3 regions of the Kitasatospora sp. NPDC127111 genome follow, and region 2 is predicted to be linked to each of the others. Evidence: riboswitches for the same ligand, from Rfam matches in the RefSeq annotation. Region 2 holds a riboswitch; each other region holds the start of a gene.
What was found. A riboswitch is a leader RNA that binds a small molecule or an ion and turns the genes downstream of it on or off. The one in region 2 is predicted to bind cobalamin.
Positions count from the first base shown of each region.

Region 1: linked by a shared signal. The riboswitch ahead of ACFVHB_RS16640 (ribonucleoside-diphosphate reductase subunit alpha) and the one ahead of metE (5-methyltetrahydropteroyltriglutamate--homocysteine S-methyltransferase) in region 2 are both predicted to bind cobalamin.
Region 3: linked by a shared signal. The riboswitch ahead of ACFVHB_RS35775 (cobalamin biosynthesis protein) and the one ahead of metE (5-methyltetrahydropteroyltriglutamate--homocysteine S-methyltransferase) in region 2 are both predicted to bind cobalamin.

Region 1 is NZ_JBHXTG010000023.1:47,584-52,165, forward strand. Features, by position in the region: gene ACFVHB_RS16630 (glycoside hydrolase family 26 protein) at 1-547, opposite strand, end outside; gene ACFVHB_RS16635 (hypothetical protein) at 881-2,221, opposite strand; cobalamin riboswitch at 2,541-2,682, shown strand; gene ACFVHB_RS16640 (ribonucleoside-diphosphate reductase subunit alpha) at 2,872-4,582, shown strand, end outside.
Region 2 is NZ_JBHXTG010000105.1:8,240-12,821, forward strand. Features, by position in the region: gene metE (5-methyltetrahydropteroyltriglutamate--homocysteine S-methyltransferase) at 253-2,568, opposite strand; cobalamin riboswitch at 2,731-2,953, opposite strand; gene ACFVHB_RS37145 (cupin domain-containing protein) at 3,091-3,459, shown strand; gene ACFVHB_RS37150 (FAD-dependent monooxygenase) at 3,563-4,582, opposite strand, start outside.
Region 3 is NZ_JBHXTG010000094.1:4,930-9,511, reverse strand. Features, by position in the region: gene ACFVHB_RS35780 (cobyric acid synthase) at 1-732, opposite strand, end outside; gene ACFVHB_RS35775 (cobalamin biosynthesis protein) at 729-1,697, opposite strand; cobalamin riboswitch at 1,772-1,978, opposite strand; gene ACFVHB_RS35770 (helix-turn-helix domain-containing protein) at 2,164-2,868, shown strand; gene ACFVHB_RS35765 (alpha/beta hydrolase family protein) at 3,130-4,245, shown strand; gene ACFVHB_RS35760 (hypothetical protein) at 4,509-4,582, shown strand, end outside.

The DNA of each region.
Region 1 (4,582 bases), on a different contig from region 2:
CGGCGTCGTCGGTGTACTGCCAGCCGGTGGCGCAGGCCGGCCAGCGGCCCTGCGAGTACGAGCGCGGGTTGCCGACGCCCCAGCCGGTCTGGCCGTACCCGGGGCCGAGGTCGGTCTCCACGAAACCGGGCAGCTTGCCGGTGATGTCGGCGGCCTTCCGGTAGTAGTAGCCGACCGGCTTGGCCCCGGGGTAGTCGCCGTACTGGGGGTTGTAGCGCTCGTTGTGCGCCTCGACGTGCTGGCCGATCACCGTCCCGCCGGAACGGCCCGCCCGGGCCTCGCGCTCCAGGTCGGCGAGGAGCTGCTGGACGGCCCGGGCGTTCGGGGAGGCCTTCGGGTCGCGGGCCAGCAGTTCGCGGCCGACCTCGGGCGGCAGGGTGCGGCCGGCGCCGTTGAGGGTGAGTTCGCTGCGGGTGGTGGGCCCGGGCGCGGGCTCGCCGTCGGCCCGGCCGTCGTGGCCGGCCAGGACGACCGCCCCGGCGGCCAGGACGGCACCGGCCGCCGCCAGCACGGCCGGCTTGGCGCGCAGCGCTCGGGGCAGGGCCACGGACACTCCTCCGGATGCTGACCGGCACCGGCCTGCGCCGTCACAACCGGAACACACGTACGACTGACTGACTGGCGGTGAGCCTGCCACACTCCCCGGACCCGGGCGAGCGGACGCGCCCGGTGCTTCGGGTCGGGGTGCGGGGGCGGTCACCGCGTACGGGCGGGCCGGGCGCGGCGGTCCTGGGCGCGGGCGGCCTGAGCGTGCGGACGGGCCTGGGTGCGGGCGGGCCCGGGCGTGCGACGGGCCCGGGCGTGCGACGGGCCCGGGCGTGCGGGCTCGCCCCGGCGGTCTCCCGGCCGGGGCGCACCCGCTACGCGTCCGGAGCGGGCGTCAGCCCGCGGGGGTGGCGGCCGGGGCGCCGGCCGGGGCGGCCGACTTGGCACGCTGGAGCAGCTGGTTCTTCACGTGCTCGCCGAAGCCCGGGGCCGCCGCGGTGGCGGTGGCGTCCGCGGTGTTGCCGCCCTTGGCGGAGCCCTCGACGGTGAAGTACGCGTACCGGCCCAGGGTGGCCTTGGTGTTGGTGCAGCCCGGCGTGGCGCAGAAGGCCGGCGAGCCCGGGGCGGCGGCGCCCTTGAGGTGGCCGACGTAGCTCTTCATCGAGGTCTCGGCCTGCTGCTTGTGGTCGAAGACCGCGACGCCGACCGTCACCGCGCTGTCGCCCGAGACGTACGTGGCCCGGAGCACCTGGCGGCAGCCCTGGTCACCGAGGACCTTGCCGAGGCCGCCGACCGTGGAGTTGCCGTCCCAGCAGGGCGAGTCGAGCGAGACCACGGTCCGGTTCCAGGTGGCGCCGTTGACGGTCACGGTGAGCGCCGAGAACAGCGCGGCCGCGTCCTGCGGCGCCGGGTCGGTGGTGGCCTCCCAGATCGGCTTCGACGGGTCCTCGGGCACGGCGGCGCTCGGGCTGCCGCTCGCGGACGGCTTGCCGGAGGGCGACGACGCCGGGGTGGTCGCGGTGGCGGTCGGGGTCGGCTCGGCGACCGTCTTCTTGCCGCCGTCGTCCTTCTTCATGAACATCAGACCGCCGGCGATCAGGCCACCGACCACGACGACGGCGACGGCGGCGCCGATGATCTTCATCCGGCCCTTGCGCTTGGCCTCGGCCTCGTTCCGGTCGGCCAGGGCCGCCCAGTCCGGCTCGCTGGAGAGCTGCGGCTGGACCGGCTGGGGCTGGGGCTGCCACTGCTGCTGCGGCGGCATCCCCTGCACGGGCGGCTGGGGCTGCACGGGCTGAGGCTGCATCGGCTGCGGCTGGACAGGCTGCGGCTGCACCGGAGGCTGGACCTGCTGCGGCGGCACCGGCTGAGGCTGCACCGGCTGCGGGTGCACGGGCTGAGGCTGCACGGGCTGCGGCGCGGGCGGCTGCGGCTGTACCGGGGGCTGGACCTGCTGCGGCACCGGCTGCGGCGCGGGCGGCGGGGCCTGCACCGGCTGCGGCGCGGGCGGCTGCGGCTGCACCGGCTGCGGCGCGGGCGGCTGCGGCACGGCGGGCACCGGCGGTACCACCGGCTGCTGCTGCGGCACCGGCGGCCCGTACGAGGCGGGCGGCGGTCCGAACCCGCCCGGCGCCGGCGGCACCGGCTGCGCGCCGGGGTACGGCGCAGGAGGCACCGGCGCGGCCGGCGGCTGCCCCTGCGGTGCCTGTCCGGGTGCACCCGTTCCGTCGGTCATGCGTCCCCCTCGCTCCGCTCCCTCATGAGCCGAGATCGTAGGGCATGCTCCTGACGGTGGCTCCGCCCGGTGACCATACCGTTTCCCAATCCGGACACCGGCGGGCCATCCGCGGCCCCGCCGCGACCTCTCCGCCGGTCCCGCCCGGGCCCCGCGACCGGCCCCGCACCGGCCTCGCGACCGGCCCCTCCCGGGCCCCGCGACGGCACCGCCGGGGCCCCCGCGACGGCCCCTCCCAGGCCCCGCAAGGCCTCCGTGCCGGTACCACCGGTCATCACGCCAACACGCGGCGCTGCACAACATGTGGTGCCGCATCGAGCGGACACCACTAGATGTATGCTCACTCCTGCTGTCGACGCAGGGGAACCCGGTGCGAGTCCGGGACTGCCCCGCAGCGGTGTGCGGGCGGCTCCGACCAGAGCCCGCGAGTCCGAATACCTGCCGACGGCGTGCCTTCCGGCCTCCCCGCAGAGGCCTGCAGCCACGAGCAGTACTTCCGGGCCTCGCGGGCGGGCCGGGGATGACACCGTCGCGCGACGCCGTCCGGCCGTCGCGCCGTGCTCCCCTGCCTCGAACGGCCCGGTGCCCCGATCCACCGCCGCCGATCGCCGCCAGGAGAGAGCGCCTTGACCACCGCTGCCTCAGCCGCCCTGCCCGCCCAGGGTTCCCCCGCCGACCCGACGGTCTCCGACCCGGGCGGCGCGCTGCTCCGGCTGCTGACCGACCGCAGTGTCGACCTGCCGCAGGTGGACCCCGGCCATGTCGCCGCCGCCGCGCTGCGCGGCCGTCACGCCGGTTCGGACTTCGCCGAGCTGCGTGGGCTGGCCGTGGACGCCGCAGCGTCGATGATCGCCGAGGACCCGCAGTACTCGAAGCTGGCCGCCCGCCTGCTCGCGCTGGAGATCGTCGACGAGGCGAACAGCCAGGGCTCGGTCTCCTTCTCCGCCTCGATCGCCGTCGGCCACGCCGAGGGCCTGATCGGCGACAGCACCGCCGCCTTCGTCGCCAAGCACGCCGCCGCGCTGGACGCGCTGATCGACCCGCAGGGCGACGACCGCTTCGAGTACTTCGGCCTGCGCACCGTGCAGTCCCGCTACCTGCTGCGCCACCCGATCACCCGCAAGGTGGTCGAGACCCCGCAGCACTTCCTGCTCCGCGTCGCCAGCGGCCTGGCGGTCGGCGACAGCGAGCAGTCGGTGCGCGAGGTGGCCGAGCTGTACCGCCTGATGAGCCGGCTGGAGTACCTGACCTCCTCGCCGACCCTGTTCAACTCCGGCACCCGGCACCCGCAGATGTCGAGCTGCTACCTGCTCGACTCGCCGCTGGACAACCTGGACTCGATCTACTCCCGGTACGCCCAGATCGCCCGCCTCTCCAAGCACGCCGGCGGCATCGGCCTCTCCTACTCGCGGATCCGCTCCCGCGGCAGCCTGATCCGCGGCACCAACGGCAAGTCCAACGGCATCGTCCCGTTCCTGCGCACCCTCGACTCCTCGGTCGCCGCCGTCAACCAGGGCGGCCGCCGCAAGGGCGCGGCCTGCGTCTACCTGGAGACCTGGCACGCGGACATCGAGGAGTTCCTGGAGCTGCGCGACAACACCGGTGAGGAGGCGCGGCGCACCCACAACCTCAACCTGGCGCACTGGATCCCGGACGAGTTCATGCGCCGGGTCAACGCCAACGAGGACTGGTCGCTGTTCTCCCCGGCCGACGTGCCCGAGCTGGTCGACCTCTGGGGCGCCGACTTCGACGAGGCGTACCGCAAGGCCGAGCTGGCCGGCAAGGCCGTCCGCACCATCCCCGCGCAGACCCTGTACGCCCGGATGATGCGCACCCTGGCGCAGACCGGCAACGGCTGGATGACCTTCAAGGACGCCTCCAACCGCGCCGCCAACCAGACCGCGCTGCCCGGCCGGACGGTGCACAGCTCCAACCTCTGCACCGAGATCCTGGAGGTCACGGACGACTCCGAGACCGCCGTCTGCAACCTCGGCTCGGTCAACCTCGGCGCCCACGTGGCCGAGGGCGCGTCGGCCGAGGACCTGCTCGGCGCGATGGACTGGGAGCGGCTGGACGCCACCGTGCGCACCGCCGTCACCTTCCTCGACCGCGTGGTGGACATCAACTTCTACCCGACGGTCGAGGCCGGGACGTCCAACTCCCGCTGGCGGCCGGTGGGCCTGGGCGTGATGGGCCTGCAGGACGTCTTCTTCAAGCTGCGGATCGACTTCGACTCCGCCGAGGCGAAGACCCTCTCCACCCTGATCGCCGAGCGCATCATGCTCACCGCGTACGAGCGCTCCGCCGACCTGGCCGAGCAGCTGGGCCGCCACGAGGCGTACGGCGAGACCCGTGCCGCCC
Region 2 (4,582 bases):
TCCGAGCGGCGCCCGTCTCCAGATGGCCTCTTCCCGGCTCGCCACCGCGCACCTCCGTCCGTGCCGCCGGTCCCCGTGCCCGGCGCTCGCCCTGACTGGAACGTACCGCGTGCCCCGTTCCATGCCGGACGCCGGGCTGCTCGGCCGCAGGACCGGCCGTGGCTTCCACGCCCACCGGACCGCCTGACCGGACCGCCGGCGCCGGGGTGGCTGCGGTGTCCCCCGCCGCGGCCGCCCCGGTGCCGGACGGCGTCAGCCGGCGAGCTCCTTCCGCAGGCGGCGGGCGGCGCCGACCAGGCTCTCCAGCGAGGCGCGGGTCTCCGGCCAGCCCCGGGTCTTCAGGCCGCAGTCGGGGTTGACCCACAGGCGCTCGGCCGGGATCGCCGCGAGCGCGGAGCGCAGCAGCTCGACGGCCTCGTCCGTGCTCGGCACGCGCGGGGAGTGGATGTCCCACACCCCGGGGCCGACCTCGCGCGGGTAGCCGGCCCCGGCCAGCTCTCCGGCCACCCGCAGGTGCGAACGGGTGGCCTCCAGCGAGATCACGTCCGCGTCGAGGTCGTCGATCGCCGCCATGATCGCTCCGAACTCGGCGTAGCACATGTGGGTGTGGATCTGGGTGTCGGCGCGGACCCCGGAGGTGGTGAGCCGGAAGGCGGTCGTGGCCCAGTCCAGGTAGGCCGGGCGGTCGGCGGCCCGCAGCGGCAGCGTCTCGCGCAGCGCCGGCTCGTCGACCTGGACGACGGCCGCGCCGGCGGCCTCCAGGTCGGTCACCTCGTCGCGCAGGGCGAGGGCGACCTGCGACGCGGTGTCGGCGAGCGGCTGGTCGTCGCGGACGAAGGACCAGGCCAGCATGGTGACGGGGCCGGTGAGCATGCCCTTGACCGGGCGGTCCGTCAGGCCCTGGGCGAAGCGGAACCAGTCGACGGTCATCGGGTGGGGGCGGGAGACGTCCCCGGCGAGGACCGGCGGGCGGACGTACCGGGTGCCGTAGGACTGCACCCAGCCGTGCCGGGTGGCGAGGTAGCCGGTGAGCTGCTCGGCGAAGTACTGGACCATGTCGTTGCGTTCGGGCTCGCCGTGCACCAGGACGTCCAGGCCCGCCTCCTCCTGGTGGGCGATCACCTCGCGCACCTCGGCCGCCATCCGCTCGTGGTAGGCGGCGGCGTCGATCCGGCCGGCGGTCAGGTCGGCGCGGGCGACGCGCAGCTCGGCGGTCTGCGGGAAGGAGCCGATGGTGGTGGTCGGCAGCAACGGCAGCCCGAGCCGGGCGCGTTGGGCCTCGGCGCGGACGGGGTAGGGCTGGGCGCGGCGGACGTCGGCCTCGGTGACGGCGGCGGTGCGGGCGCGGACGGCGGGGTCCCGGGTGATCGGCGAGGCGGCCCTGGAGGCGAGGTCGGCCCGGTTGGCGGCGAGGTCGGCGGCGATCGCGTCGGTGCCCTCGCGGAGGCCGCGGGCGAGCAGCGCGGTCTCCTCGGCCTTCTGGCGGGCGAAGGCGAGCCAGCGGGCGAGCTGCGGGTCCAGGTCGCGTTCGGCGGCGGCGTCCAGCGGGACGTGCAGGAGGGAGCAGGACGGGGCCACGTCGACCCGGTCGGCGAGGCCGAGCAGGGTCGCCAGGGTGGCGAGCGACTTCCCCAGGTCGTTGATCCAGACGTTGCGACCGTCGACCACGCCCGCGACCAGGCGCTTGCCGGGCAGGCCGCCGACGGCGGCGAGGTCGTCCAGGTTGGCGGCGGCCGGCCCGGTGAAGTCCATGGCCAGGCCCTCGACCGGGGCCTTGGCGAGCACCGGCAGTGCCTCGCCGAGGCGGTCGAAGTAGCTCGCGACGAGCAGCCTGGGCCGCTCGGTGAGCGCGCCGAGCTCGCGGTAGGCGCGCGCGGCGAAGTTCAGTTCGGCCGGGGTGCGGTCCTGGACGAGCGCGGGCTCGTCCAGCTGCACCCACTCGGCGCCGGCGGCGCGCAGGCCGGCCAGGAGTTCGGCGTAGACGGGCAGCAGCCGGTCGAGCAGGGTGATCGGCCGGAAGTCGTCGGCGACGCCCGGGGCGGGCTTGGCGAGCAGCAGGTAGGTGACCGGGCCGACCAGCACCGGGCGGGCGGCGTGACCGAGCGCGAGGGCCTCGCCCAACTCGCCGACCGCCTTCGCGGGGTTCGCCGTGAAGACGGTGTCCGGGCCCAGTTCGGGCACCAGGTAGTGGTAGTTGGTGTCGAACCACTTGGTCATCTCCAGCGGCGCCACCTCCTGGGTGCCGCGCGCCATGGCGAAGTAGCCGTCGAGCGGGTCGGCGTCGACCGCGGCCCGGTGGCGGGCGGGGATCGCCCCGACCGCGACCGTGGCGTCCAGCACGTGGTCGTAGAGCGAGAAGTCGCCGGTGGGCACCTCCTGGACGCCGGCCTCGGCGAGCTGCGCCCAGTTCTCCCGGCGCAGGCCGGCCGCGGCGGCGAGCAGTGCCCCGGCGGTGACCGATCCCTTCCAGTACCCCTCGATGGCCTTCTTGAGTTCCCGGTCGCGGCCCTGGCGGGGGTAGCCGTGGACGGTGGACCGGATGGCCGCGGCTGCGGACTTCGCTGTCAAGGGACTCTCCTTCGCGAGCCTGTTTCCTCTGGTCCCCGGGGACGGGAGAGGGCGCGAAGGGGTGACGGACCGGACGGCCGCGGGCGCACGGGAAGCGCCGGGATCCGCCTGGTGTGTACGCCGACCCGCCCTCGAGGTCACCGGGGTGTCCGCGCGCGGATGGTCCGCGGGCGGGCAGCGGGCAGGTCTTCGGACTCGCGGGCACGCCCGCCCTGTCAAGGGCGGTCACCTACTGGCCGTCGCTTCCCAGACCCGTCCCGGGCCCAGTGCGTATGACGGCGGTCGTTCCCGCTCACCGCTGCGGGGCAGTCCCGGATTCCCACCGGGTTCCCTCTTGCGACGCCCTGCCTGGCGGACAGGGCGAACCAGCTGCCCGGCCAGCTTAGGTCCGATCCCCCGGCGCGTGGACGGAGAACCGCTCAATCGTCCACATGCTGGGACGACGCGGGAGCCGCCGCGCGGCTCCCGGCACCACCCACGGACGGAGTCCCGGGGCACGGGCCCGGTGGGAGGATGTCCGGCATGACCGACTCGGATGCCCGCGGTGAGGGCGTGGTACTGGACGACCTGCTGCGGGAGGCCGCCGCCGACCAGGCCGGGGCGCTGTGGCGGCTGACCGGCGCGGAGCGTCAGCTCGACGCGAACGTGGTGCGGCTGCGGGCGGGGGCGTCCGTCGCCGACCACGTCGAGCCGGAGCTGGACGTGCTGGTGCTGGGGATCGCCGGGGAGGGCACGTTGCGGTGCGGGGACACCACCCACGCGCTGCGGCCGGGAGCGCTGCGCCTACTGCCGCGCGGTGCCACGCGGGCCGTGGCAGCGGGGCCGGAGGGCGTCGTCTACCTGACGGTGCACCGCAGGCGGCCGGGCCTGGCCATCCGCCCGCGGCCCTGACCGGCGCCCGCGGGGTATGGCCCGTCGCTCCCCGGCCCCGCGGGCGGGCGGGCCCGCCGGTCGCACAGCGGGCCCGCCCGGTCGGCCGCGTCCTCGCCCGGGGTCACCCGGCGGCGCCGAGGGCCGTCAGGTACGCCAGCACCTCCGCGCGGGCGGTCGCCGGGGCGGTGAGGGCGACGTGGTTGTCGGGCCGGACGAGGACGAGGGCGTCGCCGGTGATCCCGTACGCCCCGCGGGCCGTGCCGTCGGGGTCGTCGAGGTGCACCGGCCGGACGTGGTCGGGCAGTTCGGCGAGGGCGGGGCGGGCGCCCGGGCCGAAGCCGAGCAGTGTGAAGTGGTCACCGGCGAAGTGCTCGAAGAGGCGGGCCGGCTCGCCGTCGGGGCCGGTGCAGGGAGCGTCGGGCGCCCGGTCCCCGGCCCGGAGCGGTCCGTCGAGGAGGTCGCCGTCGGCGGCGAGCCGGCCCCACCGGTAGCCGAGCGAGAGGCCGGTGAGGTCGCCCACCCGGCCGGCCTCGACGCCGACGCCGGGGGTGCTGATGCCCTTGGTGACGGCCGCCATGCCGGCGGTGGTGACGTCGAGCGTCCAGGCGGCGATCGGCAGCCGTTCCTCCTGGTAGGTGTCCAGCAGGGCCGGTGCGGCGAGGCCGCGCAGCACGTACCCGAGCTTCCAGGCGAGGTTCCAGGCGTCCTGGATGCCGGTGTTCATGCCCAGCCCGCCCGCCGTGGGGTGGACGTGCGCGCAGTCGCCGGCCAGGAAGACCCGGCCCGCGCGGTAGCGCTCCGCGACCCGGACGTTGACCCGCCAGGTGGACAGCCAGGTGGCGTTGGTGAGCCTGAGGTCCGCGCGGCCGGTGTGCAGGGCGGCCAGCCGCTGGAAGCTCTCCAGTGACGGGGCGACCATCCGGCCCTCGGCGTCCGTCTCCGGGCTGGCCTGCAGCTGCCAGCGGCGGCTGCCCTCGAACGGGCAGAGCATGAACACGCCCTGCGGCCCGAACCACTGGTGCCAGGCGCCCGCGTCCAGGCCGTCGACCTCGACGTCGCCGCAGACCATCATCGGCTCCGGGTCGCCCTCGCCGACGAAGGGGATGCCGAGCAGCTTGCGCACCGTGGAGCGCCCGCCGTC
Region 3 (4,582 bases), on a different contig from region 2:
GACCACGGTGGACAGGTCGAGCGAGTCCTCGGCGTCCAGCCAGAGGTCCGGCAGCATCGGCAGGGTGCCCAGCACCGGACGGCCGGTCAGCTCGTGCAGCATCTCCAGGCCGGGGGCGAGCAGCCGGGCGTCGCCGCGGAACTTGTTGACGAACCAGCCGGCCACGTGCCGCTGGTCCTCCGCCGAGAGCAGCGCCAGCGTCCCGTACATCGCCGCGAACACGCCGCCGCGGTCGATGTCCCCGACCACCACGACCGGCAGGCCGGCGGCGGTGGCCAGGCCCATGTTGGCGATGTCCCGGTCCCGCAGGTTGATCTCGGCGGGCGAGCCGGCGCCCTCGCAGACCACCACGTCGTAGCGGCGGCGCAGGTCGGCCAGGCACTCCAGGGCGTGTTCCAGCAGAACGGGCTTGCGTTCGCGGTAGTCCAGCGCGCCCACCTCGGCGACCGGCCGGCCGAGCAGCACCACCTGGCTGCGGCCGTCCGCGCCCGGCTTGAGCAGCACCGGGTTCATCGCCGCCTCGGGCTCCACCACGGCCGCCTGCGCCTGCATCGCCTGGGCGCGGCCGATCTCGGCGCCGTCGGCGGTGACGAAGGAGTTCAGCGACATGTTCTGCGCCTTGAACGGCGCGACCCTGACGCCCTGCCGGGCCAGCCAGCGGCAGATGCCGGCCGTGACCACGCTCTTGCCCGCGTCCGAGGTCGTCCCGGCGACCAGCAGCGCGTTGCTCATGTCCTACCCCTACTCCCGCCCAGGGCCGCCCGGAGCAGCAGGTGCCCGGCGACCGTCGTACCCAGCGCCAGCGCGCTCACCCTCCGGGAGAGCACACAGGCGCGCTCGATGTCGTCCACCCCGACCGGCCGCAGCCCCTCGCCCAGCACCGGCCGGTGCTCGACGCGCTCGCCGTACCGGAGCGTCCCGCCGAGGCGGACGCCGATCGCGCCGGCGAAGGCCGACTCGGCCTGGCCCGCGTTCGGGCTGGGGTGCGCGGAGCCGTCCCGCCGCCAGACCCGCCAGGCGGTGCCCGGCTCGGGCGCGGCGGCCACCGTGAGCAGCGCGGTCAGCCGCGCACCCGGCCAGCCGGCCACGTCGTCCAGCCGGGCCGAGGCCCAGCCGAACCGGGCGTACCGGGCGGAGCGGTGGCCGACCATCGCGTCCAGGGTGTTGACGGCGCGGAACGCCAGCAGGCCCGGCGTGCCCGCGAGCCCGCCCCAGACCAGCGCGTTCACGACGGCGTCGGCGGTGTTCTCGGCGACCGACTCGACCACCGCGCGGGCCAGCTGCTGCTCGTCCAGCGCGCTCGGGTCGCGTCCGCACAGGTGCGGCAGCCGTTCCCGGGCCGCCGTCAGGTCGCCCGCGGCGAGCGAGCGGCCGATGGTCCGGGCCTCCCGGGTCAGCGAGGTGCCGCCGAGCACCGTCCAGGTCGCGGCGGCGGCCAGTGCGGCCCGCCCGAGCGGGCGGCGGCCCAGCAGCCGGTCGGCGGCGACCGCGCCGGCCGCGACGGTGCCCACGCAGAGCGCGGTGTAGGCGGTGCCGGCGGCCCGGTCGTCGCGCCAGATCCGCCGCTCCAGGCGGCCGGCCGCGCCGCCGAAGACGGCCACCGGGTGGCCGCGGCGCGGGTCGGCGAACCGGGCGTCGGCGAGGTAGCCCGCGACGGCGCCCAGCGCGAAGGCGGCGGCGCGGGTCAGCGGGCGCACGGCGGGCAGCAGAGGGCTCGGAGGGGCGGGGCAGCCTGCATCGCGTGCGTGTCCTCACTCAGGGTCCGCGCCCTGGATCGACGTACCGGGGGCGAGAGTCTCCTGGCTTCCGGGTCGGACGCACCTCCGGGCCTTCCAGCGGCTCCTGACGGTCCGCCGTGGCGATTCCGGACGTGCTCCCCGGTGACAGTGGCGGGACCGCGCCGGACTCGCACCGGCTTCCTCTGCATGCCTCCGTATTGGCTGAAGGATCCCATCACGCGCCCGGAGCACGAGTCAACCAAGGTCACGGAGGGGTTGGTCACACGCGTCATGCGCCGCCCGCGCCGTCGCTATCTCTGATCACCACCCCGCGCAGGGGCATGACAGCCTGTGCGATCGTCCAGCGGCCTGGAGACCCCCACAGCCGCGCTTCGTGCGTTCGGCGGCTGGGGGGCCGAAGCGACGACGCCTACCGTCGGGTGGCATGCGACGCAGAGAGCCACCCGCCGTGCCCCCGGTGCCCTTCTCGCCCGCGGCCGCCCGCGCGCACCGCGCCGGGCTGGGGCTGACCCCGGAACAGGTGGCCGAGGGCATGGCCGCCCACGGGATCCGGCTGCTGCCCGCGCACGTGCTCGGCTGGGAGAGCGGCGAGCTGCGCCCGAACGAGGAGGAGTTCATCGCGCTGGCCCGCGCGCTCTGGTGTCCGGCCGTCCAGCTGATGGGCGTCCGCCCGGCCCGGCTGCGGGACTTCCGGGTGGCCCGCGAGCTCGGCCAGGAGACCGCGGCCCGCCGGATCGGCATCGGCCTGCGGCACTACCAGGCGGCCGAGACCACCGGCCGCTGGGACGGCGACGAGGAGCAGACCCACGCGCTGGCCCGGGTGCTCGGCCTGACGCTGCGCGAACTGGTCGCGGTGACCGGCCGCGGGGACGAGCTCGACCAGCGGCTGCGGCAGTGCGTGGACGGCCGCTGGCAGGCGCACGTCCGGGCGATCGCGCGGATCGTGCCGGTGCCCGAGCAGGACCTCGCCCCCGTCCTGACGGCGCTGCAGAACGAGTACCAGGTCTCCTCGCACTGGGGCGCCGGCACCTGGGGCTCGCCGGCCCCGGCGGCGCGCGAGCCGGAGCAGCCGCTCGGCGCGCGGTTCTGGGAGCTGCTGGAGCGGCGGGAGACCGACATCCCGGCGTGAGCGCTGCCAGCGACGCCGCCCGGCCCGGCGCCCCGGCGTTCAGGCGTGAGCGGCGCGGCGTGAGCGTCCCGGCGTTCAGGCGTGAGCGGCCCGGCGTGAGCGTCCCGGCGCCCAGCCGTCAGCGGCCCGCCGGCCCCGGCCGCGGTCCGCGCCCCCACGCCGGCATGACCCGGACGGCCGCGTCCGGTGGCCGGGCGGCGCCTCCGCGAGTGGACTGGTGGGCACACTGCCCAGTCCGCGACCGACAGAGCGGGGAGCGATATGCGTTGGGGAACCGCAGCCGCCGTGGCGGCCGCCGCCATCGGCACCGGGGTCGCCGTCCTGGTCATCGGGCGCCGGGCCTCCGAGCGGCTCGTCCGCCCCGCGGCGGCGCCGGAGCGGTCCGCCGGCCCCGTCCTGGTCCAGAGCCTCGCCGCCGGGCGCGCCACCTTCACCCGCACCCCGGAGAGCAGCCGCCCCGGCCGCTGGGCCGTGGAGTGGGGCGAGGACGGCCACGCGGTGGTCGAGGAGGTGCTGCGCAGCGACGAGCAGGGCGTCACCCGGCGGCTGGTCCGCGCCGACCGCGGCACCCTGACGCCCGGCACCGAGGTCCGCTTCACCCCCCGGGTGTACCTCGGCGACCCGACCTCGGCCCTCGGCCTGCCGTTCACCGAGACCGCCGCCGAGGGCGAGCTGGGCGCCCTCCCCGCCTGGTACCTGGAGGGCAAGCGCGGCGCCTGGGTGATCCTGATCCACGGCAACGGCGCCGACCGCCAACAGACCCTCCCGGTGCTCCCGCTGCTGGAACGGCTCGCCCTGCCCGTCCTCTCCGTCACCTACCGCGGGGACGCGGGCGCGCCCCCGTCCCCGGACGGCCTCGGGCACTTCGGCGAGACCGAGTGGCGGGACGTCGAGGCGGCCGTCCGGCTGGCCCTGGACGCCGGTGCCGGGCGGATCATCCTCTACGGCTGGTCGGTCGGGGCCACCATCGCCCTGCACACCGCGGCCCGGTCGGCCTGGTCCTCCTCGATCGGCAGCCTGATCCTGGACTCGCCCGTCCTCGACCTGCCCGCCACCGCCCGCCGGGACGCCGCCCGGGCCGGCTTCCGCGGCGCCGCGGCCGACCTCGGCGCGCTCGCGGCGGAGGGCCGCACCGGCGTCGACCTGGCCGACTTCGCGCGGATCGCCGACGGCACCGACCTGCGGGTGCCCACCCTCGTCCTGCACGGCCCGGACGACCCGGTCGCCCCCTGGCGGGCCGCCGAGCGGCTCGCCGGGCGCCGCTCCGACGTGGTCAGCCTGCAGGCCGTCCCCGGCGGTGACCACGCCGCGCTCTGGAACGCCCACCCGGCCCACTACGAGGAGCTCCTCCGCCGCTGGCTCACCCCCCACCTCTGATCCCGCCCCTGATCCCCGGGTGGGCCGGCCGGGTGGGCCGGCCGCACCGTTCGCACTCTGACGTGGCCCCGCCAAACAGATCCGGCCAGGCGGTTTGCCTCTGTTGCCCGATCTTGTGGACCCCCCGCGCCCGCCGCTCGGTGCCGAGGGCGAACCGGATGTGACAGAAGGCCGGTACAAGGGGAAGACTGCTCGACGTGACGTCTCGGAACCCGCGCGACCGTGATGCCCCGCTCCCGCCGACGATCGGCTCCGGTGCGACGGTGACCCGTCTCCCCGGCACCGCCCACCGCCCCGCCGGCGCCAGGCCGGGCGGCCCCGGCGTACCCCGCCGGCG